One region of the Atlantibacter sp. MEI4A-1023 genome, then DNA from elsewhere that is predicted to be linked to it. Evidence: predicted binding sites of a transcription regulator. Region 1 holds the regulator's gene; the other holds the start of a gene.
What was found. Region 1 encodes Fur, which represses iron uptake genes when iron is present. Its sites were predicted from a motif close to ATAATAATGAGAACNACTATCAA; they were not measured.
Positions count from the first base shown of each region.

Region 2: the regulator Fur is predicted to act here: its motif matches at 5,107-5,129, upstream of fhuE (ferric-rhodotorulic acid/ferric-coprogen receptor FhuE).

Region 1 is NZ_CM149568.1:1,526,868-1,533,606, forward strand. It holds gene glnS (glutamine--tRNA ligase) at 1-798, shown strand, start outside; gene ACVV26_RS07385 (helix-turn-helix domain-containing protein) at 913-1,527, opposite strand; gene fur (ferric iron uptake transcriptional regulator) at 1,831-2,283, opposite strand; gene fldA (flavodoxin FldA) at 2,576-3,106, opposite strand; gene ybfE (LexA regulated protein) at 3,256-3,537, opposite strand; gene ybfF (esterase) at 3,678-4,445, opposite strand; gene seqA (replication initiation negative regulator SeqA) at 4,627-5,169, shown strand; gene pgm (phosphoglucomutase (alpha-D-glucose-1,6-bisphosphate-dependent)) at 5,194-6,739, shown strand, end outside.
Region 2 is NZ_CM149568.1:1,933,519-1,940,257, reverse strand. It holds gene ycfP (alpha/beta hydrolase YcfP) at 1-342, opposite strand, end outside; gene nagZ (beta-N-acetylhexosaminidase) at 376-1,401, opposite strand; gene thiK (thiamine kinase) at 1,414-2,238, opposite strand; gene lpoB (penicillin-binding protein activator LpoB) at 2,216-2,863, opposite strand; gene ACVV26_RS09410 (YcfL family putative periplasmic lipoprotein) at 2,876-3,250, opposite strand; gene hinT (purine nucleoside phosphoramidase) at 3,252-3,611, opposite strand; gene ACVV26_RS09400 (NAD(P)-dependent alcohol dehydrogenase) at 3,798-4,847, opposite strand; gene fhuE (ferric-rhodotorulic acid/ferric-coprogen receptor FhuE) at 5,224-6,739, shown strand, end outside.

The DNA.
Region 1 (6,739 bases):
ATGCCGACCATTTCTGGTCTGCGTCGTCGCGGTTATACCGCTGCCTCTATCCGTGAATTCTGCAAACGCATCGGTGTGACTAAGCAGGACAACACGGTAGAAATGGCTGCGCTGGAAGCCTGCATCCGTGAAGATCTCAACGAGAACGCGCCGCGTGCCATGGCGGTTATCGACCCGGTGAAACTGGTGATCGAGAACTATCCGCAGGGCCAGAGCGAAAGGGTCACGATGCCAAACCATCCGAACAAACCGGAGATGGGGAGCCGTGAAGTGCCGTTCAGCGGCGAAGTGTGGATCGACCGCGCCGACTTCCGCGAAGAGGCTAACAAGCAGTACAAGCGCCTGGTGCTGGGTAAAGAAGTCCGCCTGCGTAATGCTTATGTGATTAAAGCTGAGCGTGTAGAAAAAGACGCGGAAGGCAACATCACCACTATCTTCTGTAGCTACGACGCAGAAACCCTGAGCAAAGACCCGGCGGACGGCCGCAAAGTGAAAGGCGTGATCCACTGGGTGAGTGCCAGCCATGCGTTACCGATTGAAATCCGCCTGTACGATCGTCTGTTTAGCGTGGCAAATCCCGGCGCGGCAGAAGATTTCCTGTCGACTATCAATCCAGAGTCGCTGGTGATCAAGCAGGGTTTTGGCGAGCCGAGCCTGCAGAATGCAGAAATGGGCAACGCGCTGCAATTCGAGCGTGAAGGTTATTTCTGCCTCGACAGCAAATATTCCAAACCTGAACATCTGGTGTTCAACCGTACGGTGGGTTTACGCGATACCTGGGCGAAAATCGGGGAATAAGATTTCATTGCTAAAACGCCGCGTAATGCGGCGTTTTTTTTGGCGTGAAGCTTCTTTAAATGAAAAGAGAAAGGCCCGGAGAACGTCTTAGACTGCGATGAATTACCTCTCGCATCAACTGAGTTTTTCAGGCAGTTGATTGATTGTCAGCAATTTGCCTCTTTTAACATCGATATGATTTTTAGCGCGCATCGCCGACAAAACTTTCATGACGATACTGCGAGATAAGTTGGTTCGTTTGACGATGAAATCCGCAACATTGATTTTTGACCGCATAAACTCATCTAGTTGATTAAGATGGAGGAGATTCCCCTTAATCATTTGATAACTATTTCGCCCCATCATCATCTCATCCCGATAAAGTAAACTTTCTATATGCCAGGATAAAATTGGCGGTATTAAGTGCAGCGAATGATTATCGTCAAGACGCTGCATGAAAATGTCCAGAGGCACTAACTGGAAATGGCATTGCGTATCGGCATAAATGCGCAGATAGGCCAGATTTCGGGCATTACCGGTTAGCCCAAACAGCGCTGGCGCAGTTTGTTTTTCAAATAAAAGTCTGTCGCTGCTGCGAATGATAGAAAACTGCCCACCATGAATCAGCGTAACGGTATGAGGTCTTACGGGTATTAAGGTATATCTTTCTACACGCGTAAGTTTGTTATAGTCAGTGAATAAATCCGTTAAGCGATATAATTCAGAGAGAGGTTTCTGCGGTAATGTCATTGCGATTAACCAGATTTATTTTATCGGATGCGATGCTAATCACTATTTTAAGTGATGGCATTTTTAAACCGCAACGCAACAAACAGACCCGGCAGGTGATAAGATGTCTCAATATATGATAACTGGCTGATTTATATAGTTATTGATATATTCTTAAAACATCATTCACATTATTTAATTCATTACAGGATTTACTTAAAGGTTTCATTATTAAGCAAGCCATGCCTGTTATTTTTTAAATCATCAGAAATAAAAAAGCCGACATTAGTCGGCTTTTACTGGAATTCATGATTCTAGAAAAAATTACTTTTCTGCGATCTCATGCGCATTTTCGTCTTCGCGGCAATCGCCTTCTGCGCAATGGCCATACAGGTACAGGCTGTGGTTAGTTAAGCGAATACCGTGACGGGAGGCAATTTCACGCTGGCGCGCTTCGATTGAATCGTCGCTAAACTCGATCACTTTACCGCAGTCAAGGCAAATGAGGTGATCGTGATGATGCTGCTGAGTCAACTCGAAAACGGATTTGCCGCCTTCAAAATTATGGCGCGTGACGATTCCGGCATCATCAAACTGGTTAAGAACGCGGTAAACGGTCGCTAACCCAATCTCTTCACCCATGTCGATCAGGCGTTTGTATAAGTCTTCCGCACTGACATGGTGGTTGTCCGGCCCCTGCAACACTTCGAGGATTTTTAACCTCGGAAGCGTGACTTTCAGGCCAGCCTTTTTCAATGCGGTATTGTTGTCAGTCATGCGGAATTTGTCCTGTTACGTAACGATTCGCTCCTCAGGGAGCAAGAGATCGATGCAAGGCATTATGCGTTTCATTATAGAACTGCCATGCCTAAATGAAAACTGCAACTGCCTTGCTTAAAAATACCCAAAATCGTGGCGCTGCCTGCATTTGTTGCAAAATCACCCGATGCGTAAGGCGTATATTGTACAGGTCTGGAGGCAAAAGTTAAAAATTTGTAGCAATTATTTTTATCGCTTTTGCCTATCAATCAAGATAAAAAGGCGCTAATTGACTTAGCACCCTTAATAATCAGGCGTTGATGATGTCCTGCAGGTGCAGCTCTTCAGAAACCTGTTTAACCCATTTTTCAACGCGTTCTGCGGTGAGTTCCGGTTGGCGATCTTCGTCGATGGCAAGACCGAGGAAGTGATCGTCATCCGCCAGGCCTTTGGAGGCTTCAAAGTGATAGCCTTCAGTCGGCCAGTGGCCAACGATAGTTGCGCCGCGCGGTTCAATAATGTCACGCATGGTGCCCAGCGCATCGCAGAAGTATTCGGCATAGTCTTCCTGGTCGCCACAACCAAACAGGGCAACCAGTTTATTGTTGAAATCAATCTCTTCGAGGGTAGGGAAGAAGTCATCCCAGTCGCACTGCGCTTCGCCGTAATACCAGGTAGGGATGCCCAGCAGCAAAATATCAAAACTTTCGAGGTCTTCTTTGCTGCTTTTAGCAATATCACGCACTTCAGCAACATCTTTACCAAGCTGTTTTTGAATCATTTTTGCGATATTTTCAGTGTTGCCGGTATCGCTGCCGAAGAAAATGCCTACGATTGCCATGAGTAAAATAACCTCTTGAAACTTAATGAGATGGTTGAGGCAAAAAGCCTACAGATAGGGCAATCATAGCAGAACAGACAAGCTGGCGGAAATCTCTATCACGGCCATGTGCACAGTCTGCTACATCGCGCCGTGTTTTTAGATAACGCTCAGTCTTTAAGGGCGGCGAGCTGTGACAGCAGAATATCTTCGATCAATTCGCTGCGGCTGATATTGCGGGCCTCTGCCAGCATGTTGAGCGCGTCAACCGCTTCAACGTTCAGTTTGAGCTCAACGCGCTTGAGCCCGCGCACTTTGTCGCGCTTTAACTGGTTGCGCTTGTTAATGCGCAACTGTTCATCGCGTGACAGCGGGTTAGTTTTGGGTCTGCCCGGGCGGCGTTCGTCCGAGAACAGATCTAATGTCGTACGGTCCGTTTGTTCTTTGGCCATGATGCGCGTTTTGACAGGGAAAACAGGGTGCAGGAGCGGGGCTCGGATGCAGTTAAGCGCGCCATCATACATGAGGGAATCCGGCGCGCCAACGCGTTAACGGCACTCTGACTTATCAGCCGCTTTATTTTTAACCATTTTTACCCGGCATCGAGGTAGCGGCGGATTGCCCGTACCACGGCCTGCGGTTTTTCGGCATGAACCCAGTGGCCCGCGCCCGCTACGACGTGCGCGCGGGCCTGGGGGAATTGCGCAAGCAGCGCCTCGCGATGGCTTTCATCCACGTACGGCGAATTGCCGCCGCGAATAAATAGCGCCGGATGATCCCAGGCGGGCACCGTTTCCCAACCGACGATATGTGAATACTGATCCCACAGTGCCGGCACATTGAAACGCCACTCGCCGGATGCGAAGGATTTGAGCAGAAACTGAATCACCCCTTCTTCAGGGATTTGTTCACGCATCAGGGCCGCCGCATCCTGGCGAGAGGTGATCCCGGCTTCGCTGACGGCGTTAATCGCGGCGAAAATTTCATCGTGCCGCCGCACCTGGTAATCCACCGGCGCGATATCAATCGCCACCAGTTTATCGATGCGTTGCGGCGCGATGTTGGTTGCCGCCATCACGGCTTTACCACCCATGGAGTGGCCGATAAAAGTGGCTTTGTCGATACTCAGTTCGTCGAGCGTATCAATCAGATCCTGTGCCATGGCCGGATACGTCATGATATCGCTGCGCGGCGACAACCCGTGGTTGCGCATATCCACCTGGATAACGTCGAAATCGGTAATCAGTTCGCGAGCCAGCACGCCCAGGTTATCCAGGCTGCCGAACAGGCCGTGAACCAGCACGATCGGTGAGGCGTTATGCGATTGTTGTGTAGTTTGCGCTCGGGTATGTAATTTCATGGCAAAGTTCTTTTTTTGCAGGTGTCAGGTTAGGGTATTATGTTGAACATTCTGCCGCCCGGTCGCAAGATCCAGTTAAATCTGACTTTTGCCGCCTTCCTGGCTTGACGCTATCCGCTGTTGGGGTTTGATCCTATACTCCCAACGATTTGTATTCAGAAAGATATCGCACTGGATTAAAATGAAAACGATTGAAGTTGATGACGACCTTTATCGCTATATCGCGAGCCACACCCAGCACATTGGTGAAAGCGCGTCCGACATTTTGCGTCGCATGCTGAAATTCAACCCCGCGCAACCGCAAGTCGAAAAACCGGCGAAAGAGGGCAGCGCGGCCGTCGCCGTGATGGAAGAAAAACCCGCCAACAACCCCAAAGATCGTGTACGCGCTGTTCGCGAGCTGCTGCTTTCTGACGAATACGCTGAACAAAAGCGTGCCGTCAACCGTTTCATGCTGGTGCTGTCTACACTCTATACACTGGATCCAAAAGCGTTCGCCGATGCCACCGAGTCGTTGCATGGCCGCACCCGCGTCTATTTTGCGGGCGATCAGCAAACGCTTTTGCAGAGCGGTAATCAAACCAAACCCAAACATGTGCCAGGTACGCCATACTGGGTGATTACCAACACCAATACCGGTCGTAAATGCAGCATGATTGAACACATCATGCAGTCAATGCAGTTCCCGGCGGAATTGATTGAAAAGGTTTGCGGCACCATTTAACTAATGCGTCAAAAGGACCAGGCCATGGCAATTCATAACCGTGCAGGGCAGCCTGCACAACAGCGTGATTTGATTAATGTTGCCCAACTCACCGCACAATATTACGTGCTGAAACCGCAGCCGGGGAACAGCGAGCATGCGGTGAAATTCGGGACGTCCGGCCATCGCGGCAGCTCGGCGCGCCACAGTTTTAACGAACCGCATATTCTGGCGATTGCCCAGGCCATTGCGGAAGAACGCGCAAAAAATGGCGTTACCGGCCCCTGTTATGTGGGTAAAGACACGCACGCGCTTTCCGAACCGGCGTTTATCTCGGTGCTGGAAGTGCTTGCCGCCAACGGCGTGGATGTGATCGTTCAGGAAGACAACGGCTATACGCCGACCCCGGCGGTCTCTAACGCTATTCTGGTCCACAACCGCCAGGGCGGAAAACAGGCGGATGGGATTGTCATTACCCCTTCCCATAACCCGCCTGACGATGGTGGCATCAAATACAATCCGCCCAACGGCGGCCCGGCTGATACCAATGTCACCAAAGTGGTGGAAGACCGCGCTAACGCCCTGTTAGCGGAAGGCCTGGCGTCAGTGAAACGCGTTTCGCTGGATGAAGCCTGGGCGAGCGGGCACATTACCGCGAAAGATCTGGTGCAGCCGTTTGTCGAAGGGCTGGCGGATATCGTCGATATGGCGGCCATCCAGAAAGCGGGCCTGACGCTGGGCGTCGATCCGCTGGGCGGCTCGGGTATCGAATACTGGAAGCGCATTGCCGAGCACTACAAATTAAACCTGACCATCGTTAACGATCACGTCGACCAGACCTTCCGCTTTATGCATCTGGACAAAGACGGCGCAATCCGTATGGACTGTTCCTCTGAATGTGCGATGGCGGGCCTGCTGGCGCTGCGCGACAAGTTTGACCTGGCGTTTGCCAACGACCCGGATTATGACCGCCACGGTATCGTCACGCCGGCGGGGTTGATGAACCCGAACCATTATCTTGCTGTGGCGATTAACTACCTGTTCCAGCATCGTCCGCAGTGGGGCAACGATGTGGCGGTGGGCAAAACCCTGGTTTCTTCCGCGATGATCGACCGCGTGGTTAACGACCTGGGCCGCAAACTGGTTGAAGTGCCTGTGGGCTTTAAGTGGTTCGTTGACGGCCTGTTCGACGGCAGTTTCGGCTTCGGCGGTGAAGAGAGCGCGGGCGCATCATTCCTGCGTTTTGACGGCACCCCGTGGTCGACCGACAAAGACGGCATCATCATGTGCCTGCTGGCGGCGGAAATTACCGCAGTAACCGGTAAAAACCCGCAACAGCACTATGACGAACTGGCTGAACGCTTCGGCGCGCCGAGCTACAACCGTCTGCAGGCGTCCGCAACATCCGCACAGAAAGCGGCGCTCTCCAAACTCTCTCCAGAGATGGTCAGTGCCAGCACCCTGGCGGGTGACCCGATCATCGCGCGTTTAACTGCCGCGCCGGGCAATGGCGCATCGATTGGCGGCCTGAAAGTGATGACCGACAACGGGTGGTTCGCGGCGCGTCCGTCGGGTACGGAAGACGCCTACA
Region 2 (6,739 bases), 410 kb from region 1:
TTTGGTGGCGATGTCCTGATACTCTTCCGGGCGGTCAATTTTCCCTTCCATATTTTCATAGGGAAACAGGTTCGGGTTGAAAATAGCCTGGCGGATGTCACACAGGAACCCCACCCGCTCGGCCCAGTAGCCGCCAAGACCGACGCCGCAAATCAGCGGTCGGTCATCCGCATTTAACTGTAGCATCTTGTCCACTTCACGCAGCAGATGTTGCATATCATGTTTGGGGTGCAATGTGCTGTAGCTGATCAGCCGCACGTCCGGATCGATAAATTGCAGTTGCAACACTTTCTCATGGTTACCCGGACTACTGGAGTCGAAACCGTGTAAATAAATTATCATCGTAACCTCACCCTGCCGCTTACCGATAAACGATCACAGCCCTGCTTTATGGGCCTGCCAGCGCTCATGCTGCGCTTCCAGCGCGCGATTCACCTGCTTCCAGCGCGATGAAGCAAGCAGTTCGCTGCGCGAAAATGAACCTTTATGATACAAATGCGTAACACGTTCAGCATTGATCGGCGACAGGTTATCTAACACGCTAACCGCGCCTTCACGATTATTACAAACCAGGATCATGTCGCAACCGGCGTCCAGCGAAGCCTGGCCGCGCTCGGCATAGCTACCCATGATCGCCGCGCCTTCCATTGACAGATCGTCGGAGAAAATCACGCCGTCGAAGCCCAGCTCCCCACGCAGCACCGTTTTCAGCCAGTGCGGCGACCCGCTGGCTGGACGGTCATCCACCTCCGGATAAATGACGTGAGCAGGCATAATGGCGTCGAGCTTGTTGTCGAGGATCAGATTTTTAAAGATCGACATGTCGCGGGTGCGGATTTCCTCTTCAGAACGCGGATCGCGCGGCGTTTCTTTATGGGAGTCCGCCATCACCGCGCCGTGGCCGGGGAAGTGTTTGCCAGTGGTTTTCATCCCGGCGCTGTGCATGCCGTCGATAAACTGTTCGGCAACCCGCAGGGCAATTGCCGGGTCAGCGTGGAATGAACGCTCGCCGATGGCGGCGCTGATATGCCCGAGATCCAGCACCGGGGCAAAGCTGATGTCGATGTCCATGGCGATCATCTCGCTGGCCATCAGCCAACCGGCGTCAAACGCCAGTCTGGCCCCCTCTTCCTCGCCATACAGCTCGGCGAAAGATTGCGCGGCGGGCAAGCGGGTAAAGCCTTCACGAAAACGCTGAACGCGCCCGCCTTCCTGGTCCACCGCCACCACCAGGCGATGACGGGACGCCGCGCGGATTTGCCGCACCAGTTCGCGCAACTGCGCCGGATCGTGGTAATTGCGGGTAAACAGGATCAGCCCGCCCACCAGCGGATGGTTTAAAATCTCGCGCTCTTCGGCATCCAGTTCGAAGCCCGCTACATCCAGCATTACTGGTCCCACATCAACCTCCGGTTAATTATTCTTAAGCCTGTTCCAGGCGTCATTAGCAAGTGTAATAAACTGGCTATCGCGCGTTTGCCAGAAATGGCGCTCGTACCAGCCCGCCATCAGTGCGACAGTCCAGGGCCGCCAGCGCGCGACCTGTAAACGCAACTGCGCCGGGTTAAGCGCTGCGCGCCGTGCGTAATCGGTTATTAATGGTTGCCGTTCGCTTTCTTCCAGGCTGGCAGCGGCAAGCTCCAGCGCCACATCGCCATCTCCGGCGTATTCCCAGTCGATAAGCCGTAGCTTACCCGCGCTGCGCACCAGATTGCCCGCATGAAGATCCATATGCAGCGGCGCCAGGCGCAGCGGGCGCGGCTCACCCTGCGCGCCCAGACGTTGCAGCGTGCGTAGCCATAGTAGCGTGCGCCGGGCCGGATCGCTCTGCTGCCAGTAGCTTATCAGCAGCGGCAGCAGGTGAATGCGCCAGCCGAATCTTTTCTGGCGATGCAGAGTATACAGCAGCGCGGCCAGCTCACCCGCATCGGGTAACGTTTCGACCACGTCACCGCGAATAAATTCGCTTACCAGCCAGCCGTCGCCCAGAGCGTAAGGTTTTGGCCCCAGGCCGGGGGCGAGCCGCTTCAGGGCGCGGTAGTGGCGGCGCAGGCTAACACCAGATTGCAGCGTCGCGCTATCGCGCCGGGCAACCAGCGGCATGCCAGCCCATTCAAGGCGCAGGCTCTGGCCGCTGGAGCCGGGGAGCGGAGAAACAGAACCGGCGGCCTGAGCCGCCGGAAACCGGGTTTGAAGCAGTGCGTTTAACGCCGCATCACTGGATTTGGGAAACCGCACCTTTACCTGACCAGATAATTTCGCCGGTTTGCACCAGCATCAGTTGCATTTGCAGGGTCGGGGCGCTGACGTTGCCGCCTGCGCTGGTATACAGCACATAGTGCGCACCGACGTTACGGGCAATGCCAATCGCCTTGCTGCGCGTGCCCAGGCTGTCCTGCGGGGAGAGGCCGAGCTGCTGCTTCGCCATCGAGAGTTGTTGCGCGGAGACCAGCGTGAAGGTGTTGTTATTGGCTAAAGCATTGCGCAGTGCTTCGGTAGCCGGACCGGTTTGCAGCGAACCGTTGGTACGGTTGTTGACCGAATCCACCAGCAGCACGCTACCAGCATTGACACCGCCCGCCTGCAACATTTTGCCGACCATCGGCTGAACCGCGCCGCTCCAGTCGTACTGGCGCACTTTCGGCTCCGCAGGGGTGGGCTCCTGATGCTCAATCGGACCCGGCTGCGGCGGAACTTCAGGTACAGACGGCACCGTTGGCACCGGTTCAGGTGTTGGCACCGGTTGCTGTGGCGCAGGTGTGGCTTGATCGACCGGCGCAGGCTCCTGTTGCCCGCGCATCACACACCCGGAAAGTATTAACGCTACTGTCGCCAGTAGCCAAAAACGAGGCATCGCCCTCATTAATATCACCCCTTATAACCAGAGATAGAGTCGAACCTGGCTGGCGCCCAGAAAAGGCGACGCCGCATTCAGCACGATGCGGCTGTGCGCAGGTATGATTACCGTGGCGGACTTATCCAGTGGATGCAATTCCAGTCCGCTCTCTTCGTACCAGTAAAATTGATAGTTCAGCGTTACGGGCACATCCTTTTCATTGTAAAGCGTACTGGTGGCGACGAGCTTGCCGGATTGACTGGATAATTCTGGTTTTTCAGCCATCACCCCCGCCGCCATCACCGAGGTTTCCATCACCAGCGTCTGGCGCTCGCTCACCGGAATTTCCGGGCGCGAGCTACACCCCGCCAGCACCATCAGTGAACACAATGCAAGAAGGCACGCACGTTTCATGTTACAGCCCTTTATGGGAAAGCATCGGCCCCAGCGCGCGTCCACCCAACAGGTGCATATGGATATGGTATACCTCCTGCCCACCGTGACGATTACAGTTCATGATCAGGCGATAGCCATCTTCGGCGATGCCTTCCTGTTCGGCGATTTTCGCCGCCACGGTCAGCATACGGCCCAGTGCCTGTTCGTGCTCCGGGGTGACGTCATTAACGGTTGGGATCAGCACATTAGGAACGATTAAGATATGGGTCGGCGCTTGCGGAGAGATATCGCGGAACGCGGTGACCAGTTCATCCTGAAACACGACGTCGGCTGGGATCTCGCGACGAATGATTTTGCTAAAAATAGTTTCTTCAGCCATGACCGTATCCTTTTTTAACGCTGCGGCGGTATTAAGCGCAGTAAACGAGTGAACATCTGTGCATTCAGTATATCACCCTCGCTGATTGCCACAAATGAAACACTGGTTTTAATCAATAGGTTGCGTGGAGTCCAACGGGATAAAACGGTTTGTTTCGCCGCATCGCCAGCAAAACAAACCGCAGGGTTACGACGCCAGGGACGCCATATCGATCACGAAGCGGTATTTTACGTCGCTTTTCAGCATCCGTTCGTAGGCTTCATTGATCTCCTCAATCTTGATGATTTCCACGTCTGAAACGATGCCTTTTTCCGCGCAGAAATCGAGCATCTCCTGAGTTTCCGCAATCCCGCCGATGCAGGAACCCGCCACCGAGCGACGGCCCAGGATCAGCGGCACGGTGTTGACATAGGGTTGCAATTCGCCCAGCAGGCCGACAAACACCAGCGTGCCGTCGAGGGTCAGCGTCGGCAAATAGGGGTTGATGTCGTGGGTATAAGGCACGGTATCGATAATCAGGTCGAACTGGTTTTTCACCTGCTCCATATGCGACGGATCGGTGGAGATAATCACGTGATGGGCCCCGAGGCGGCGCGCATCCTCTTCCTTGCCCGGTGAACGGGTAAACAGCGTGACTTCCGCGCCCAAACCGTTCGCCAGCTTGAGGGCCATATGCCCTAACCCGCCGAGACCGACTACCGCGACTTTACTGCCCTCGCCAATATTCCAGCGCTTGAGCGGTGACCAGGTGGTAATGCCCGCGCACAGCAGCGGTGCCGCGCCTTGTAAATCCAGTCCCTCCGGGATACGCAGCACAAAATCTTCACTGGCGAGAATAGCCTGGGAATAGCCGCCAAAGGTGGGGCGATGATCGAAGCGATCCTGGCCGTTATAGGTCTGGATATTGCCTTCTTCGCAATATTGCTCCAGCCCCTGCCGGCACGGATTGCACTCGCGGCAGGAATCCACCATACAGCCGATGCCCGCCAAATCGCCGGGTTTAAATTTCGTTACTTTGTCGCCGACCTCAGTCACCCGGCCAATAATTTCGTGGCCCGGCACCAGCGGATACTGGCTGAAGCCCCAGTCATTTCTGGCCTGATGGAGATCGGAGTGGCACACGCCGCAATACAGAATTTCTATCGTCACATCATCGGGGCGCGGCGTGCGTCGCTCAACCTGAAAAGGCGCTAACGGCGCGGTGGGGGAAAGCGCTGCATAACCTGAAACTTTCATCTTGGTTCTCTCTCGCTGTTAACAGACCTATTCACTGTAGACCCGCCCCCTGCTGATAACCACTGCGCGAAAAAAAACGCCGCGCGCTGCGCCACGGATAACGTTTGTTCCCGAAGTGTTTATAGAGATTTATGTTGATAAATCGTTATTTCGTGAGAGGAATGACGTTAATCGTTTAACTCATCAGCGCGATCGCTATCACCGTTTCTGGACTCCTGTTTCAGTTTCATTCTTACATTTGTTTACACCGATTCACCAAATGCATATAGTTCTCATTTTTATTCGTATCTCTGATGTTATTACCACACACAATATGCCACGCGGCGTTGGGAAACCCAGGCCGCGCAGCAAAATTTGCGTCTTTTATTAAGGGTTAATCATGTCTTTAGTTTTTGATACCAGGAAAAATTCTCTGCCGCACCGCTCGCTGCTGGCGATGTGCATTTGCGCCGCGCTGCCGGTGAGTTCGGCATTTGCCGCGCCGCAGTCTGAAGATACTGTGTTAGTTGAGGCATCAGCCGTTAACGCACAAGCCGAAGAGAGCCAGGATTACAGCGTTAAAACCACCTCTGCCGGCACAAAAATGATGCTGGTACAGCGCGATATTCCGCAGTCTGTCAGCGTAGTCAGCGAACAGCGTATGCAGGATCAAAAGCTGCAAACGCTGGGCGATGTTCTGTCTAACACCACGGGCGTTAGCGCATCGGTAGCCGACTCGGATCGTATTTCTTATTACTCTCGCGGATTCCTGATCGATAACTACATGGTGGACGGCATTCCCACCTTCTTCGAAACCCGCTGGAACCTGGGCGATGCCCTTTCCGATACCGCATTGCTGGAGCGTGTGGAAGTCGTTCGCGGCGCGACCGGTTTGATGACCGGGCCTGGCAATCCTTCCGCCGCCGTGAACATGGTGCGTAAGCACGCTGACAGCCGCGAATTTAAAGGCGACGTCTCTGCGGAATACGGCAGTTGGGATAAACAGCGCTATGTTGCCGACGTACAGTCACCGCTGACCGATGACGGCAGAATTCGTGGCCGTATGGTAGCCGGTTACCAGAATAACGACAGCTGGCTGGACCGGTATAACAATGAGAAGAAATTCTTATACGGCGTGCTGGATGTTGATTTGACCGACATGACCCGCTTCTCCGTGGGCTATGAATATCAGGATATCAACGTCGACAGCCAGACCTGGGGCGGCCTGCCGCGCTGGTATACTGACGGTAGCCTGGTTGGCCATAACAAACACGACAGCACCGCGCCAAACTGGGCCTATAACGACAAAGACTTTAATAAAGTCTTCGCGACACTGAAGCAGGGTTTCGAAAATAACTGGGAGCTGACCCTCAACGCCACCCATACCGAAATGAACCTCGACAGTAAGGCGCTTTATCTTGACGGTCTGGTGGATAAATCTACCGGGATGATGGAAAGTTACTACGGCGCAAGCTATCCGGTGGTGGGCGGTACGGGCTACAACACCGGTAAACGCAAAGTCGATGCGCTGGATGTCTATGCCAGCGGGCCGTATGAACTGTTAGGCCGTCAGCATCAGTTAATGGTGGGCGCAAACTACAGCAAACAGCATAACCGCTACCTGAACAGCTGGGCTAACATCGGCCCAGACGAGCTGGGCAGCTACTACGACTACAACGGCAAGTTCCCGGAAACCCAGTGGGGCGAACTGACAGTAGCGCAGGACGATAAGATCCATATTAAATCGGCCTATACCGCGACCCGCATCTCGCTGGCCGATCCACTGCACCTGATTGTTGGCGCGCGCTACACCAGGTGGAGCAGCGACACCCTGACCCAGAACATTGAGAAAAACAACACGACGCCATACGCCGGTCTGGTGTTCGATATCAATGAAAACTGGTCAACCTATG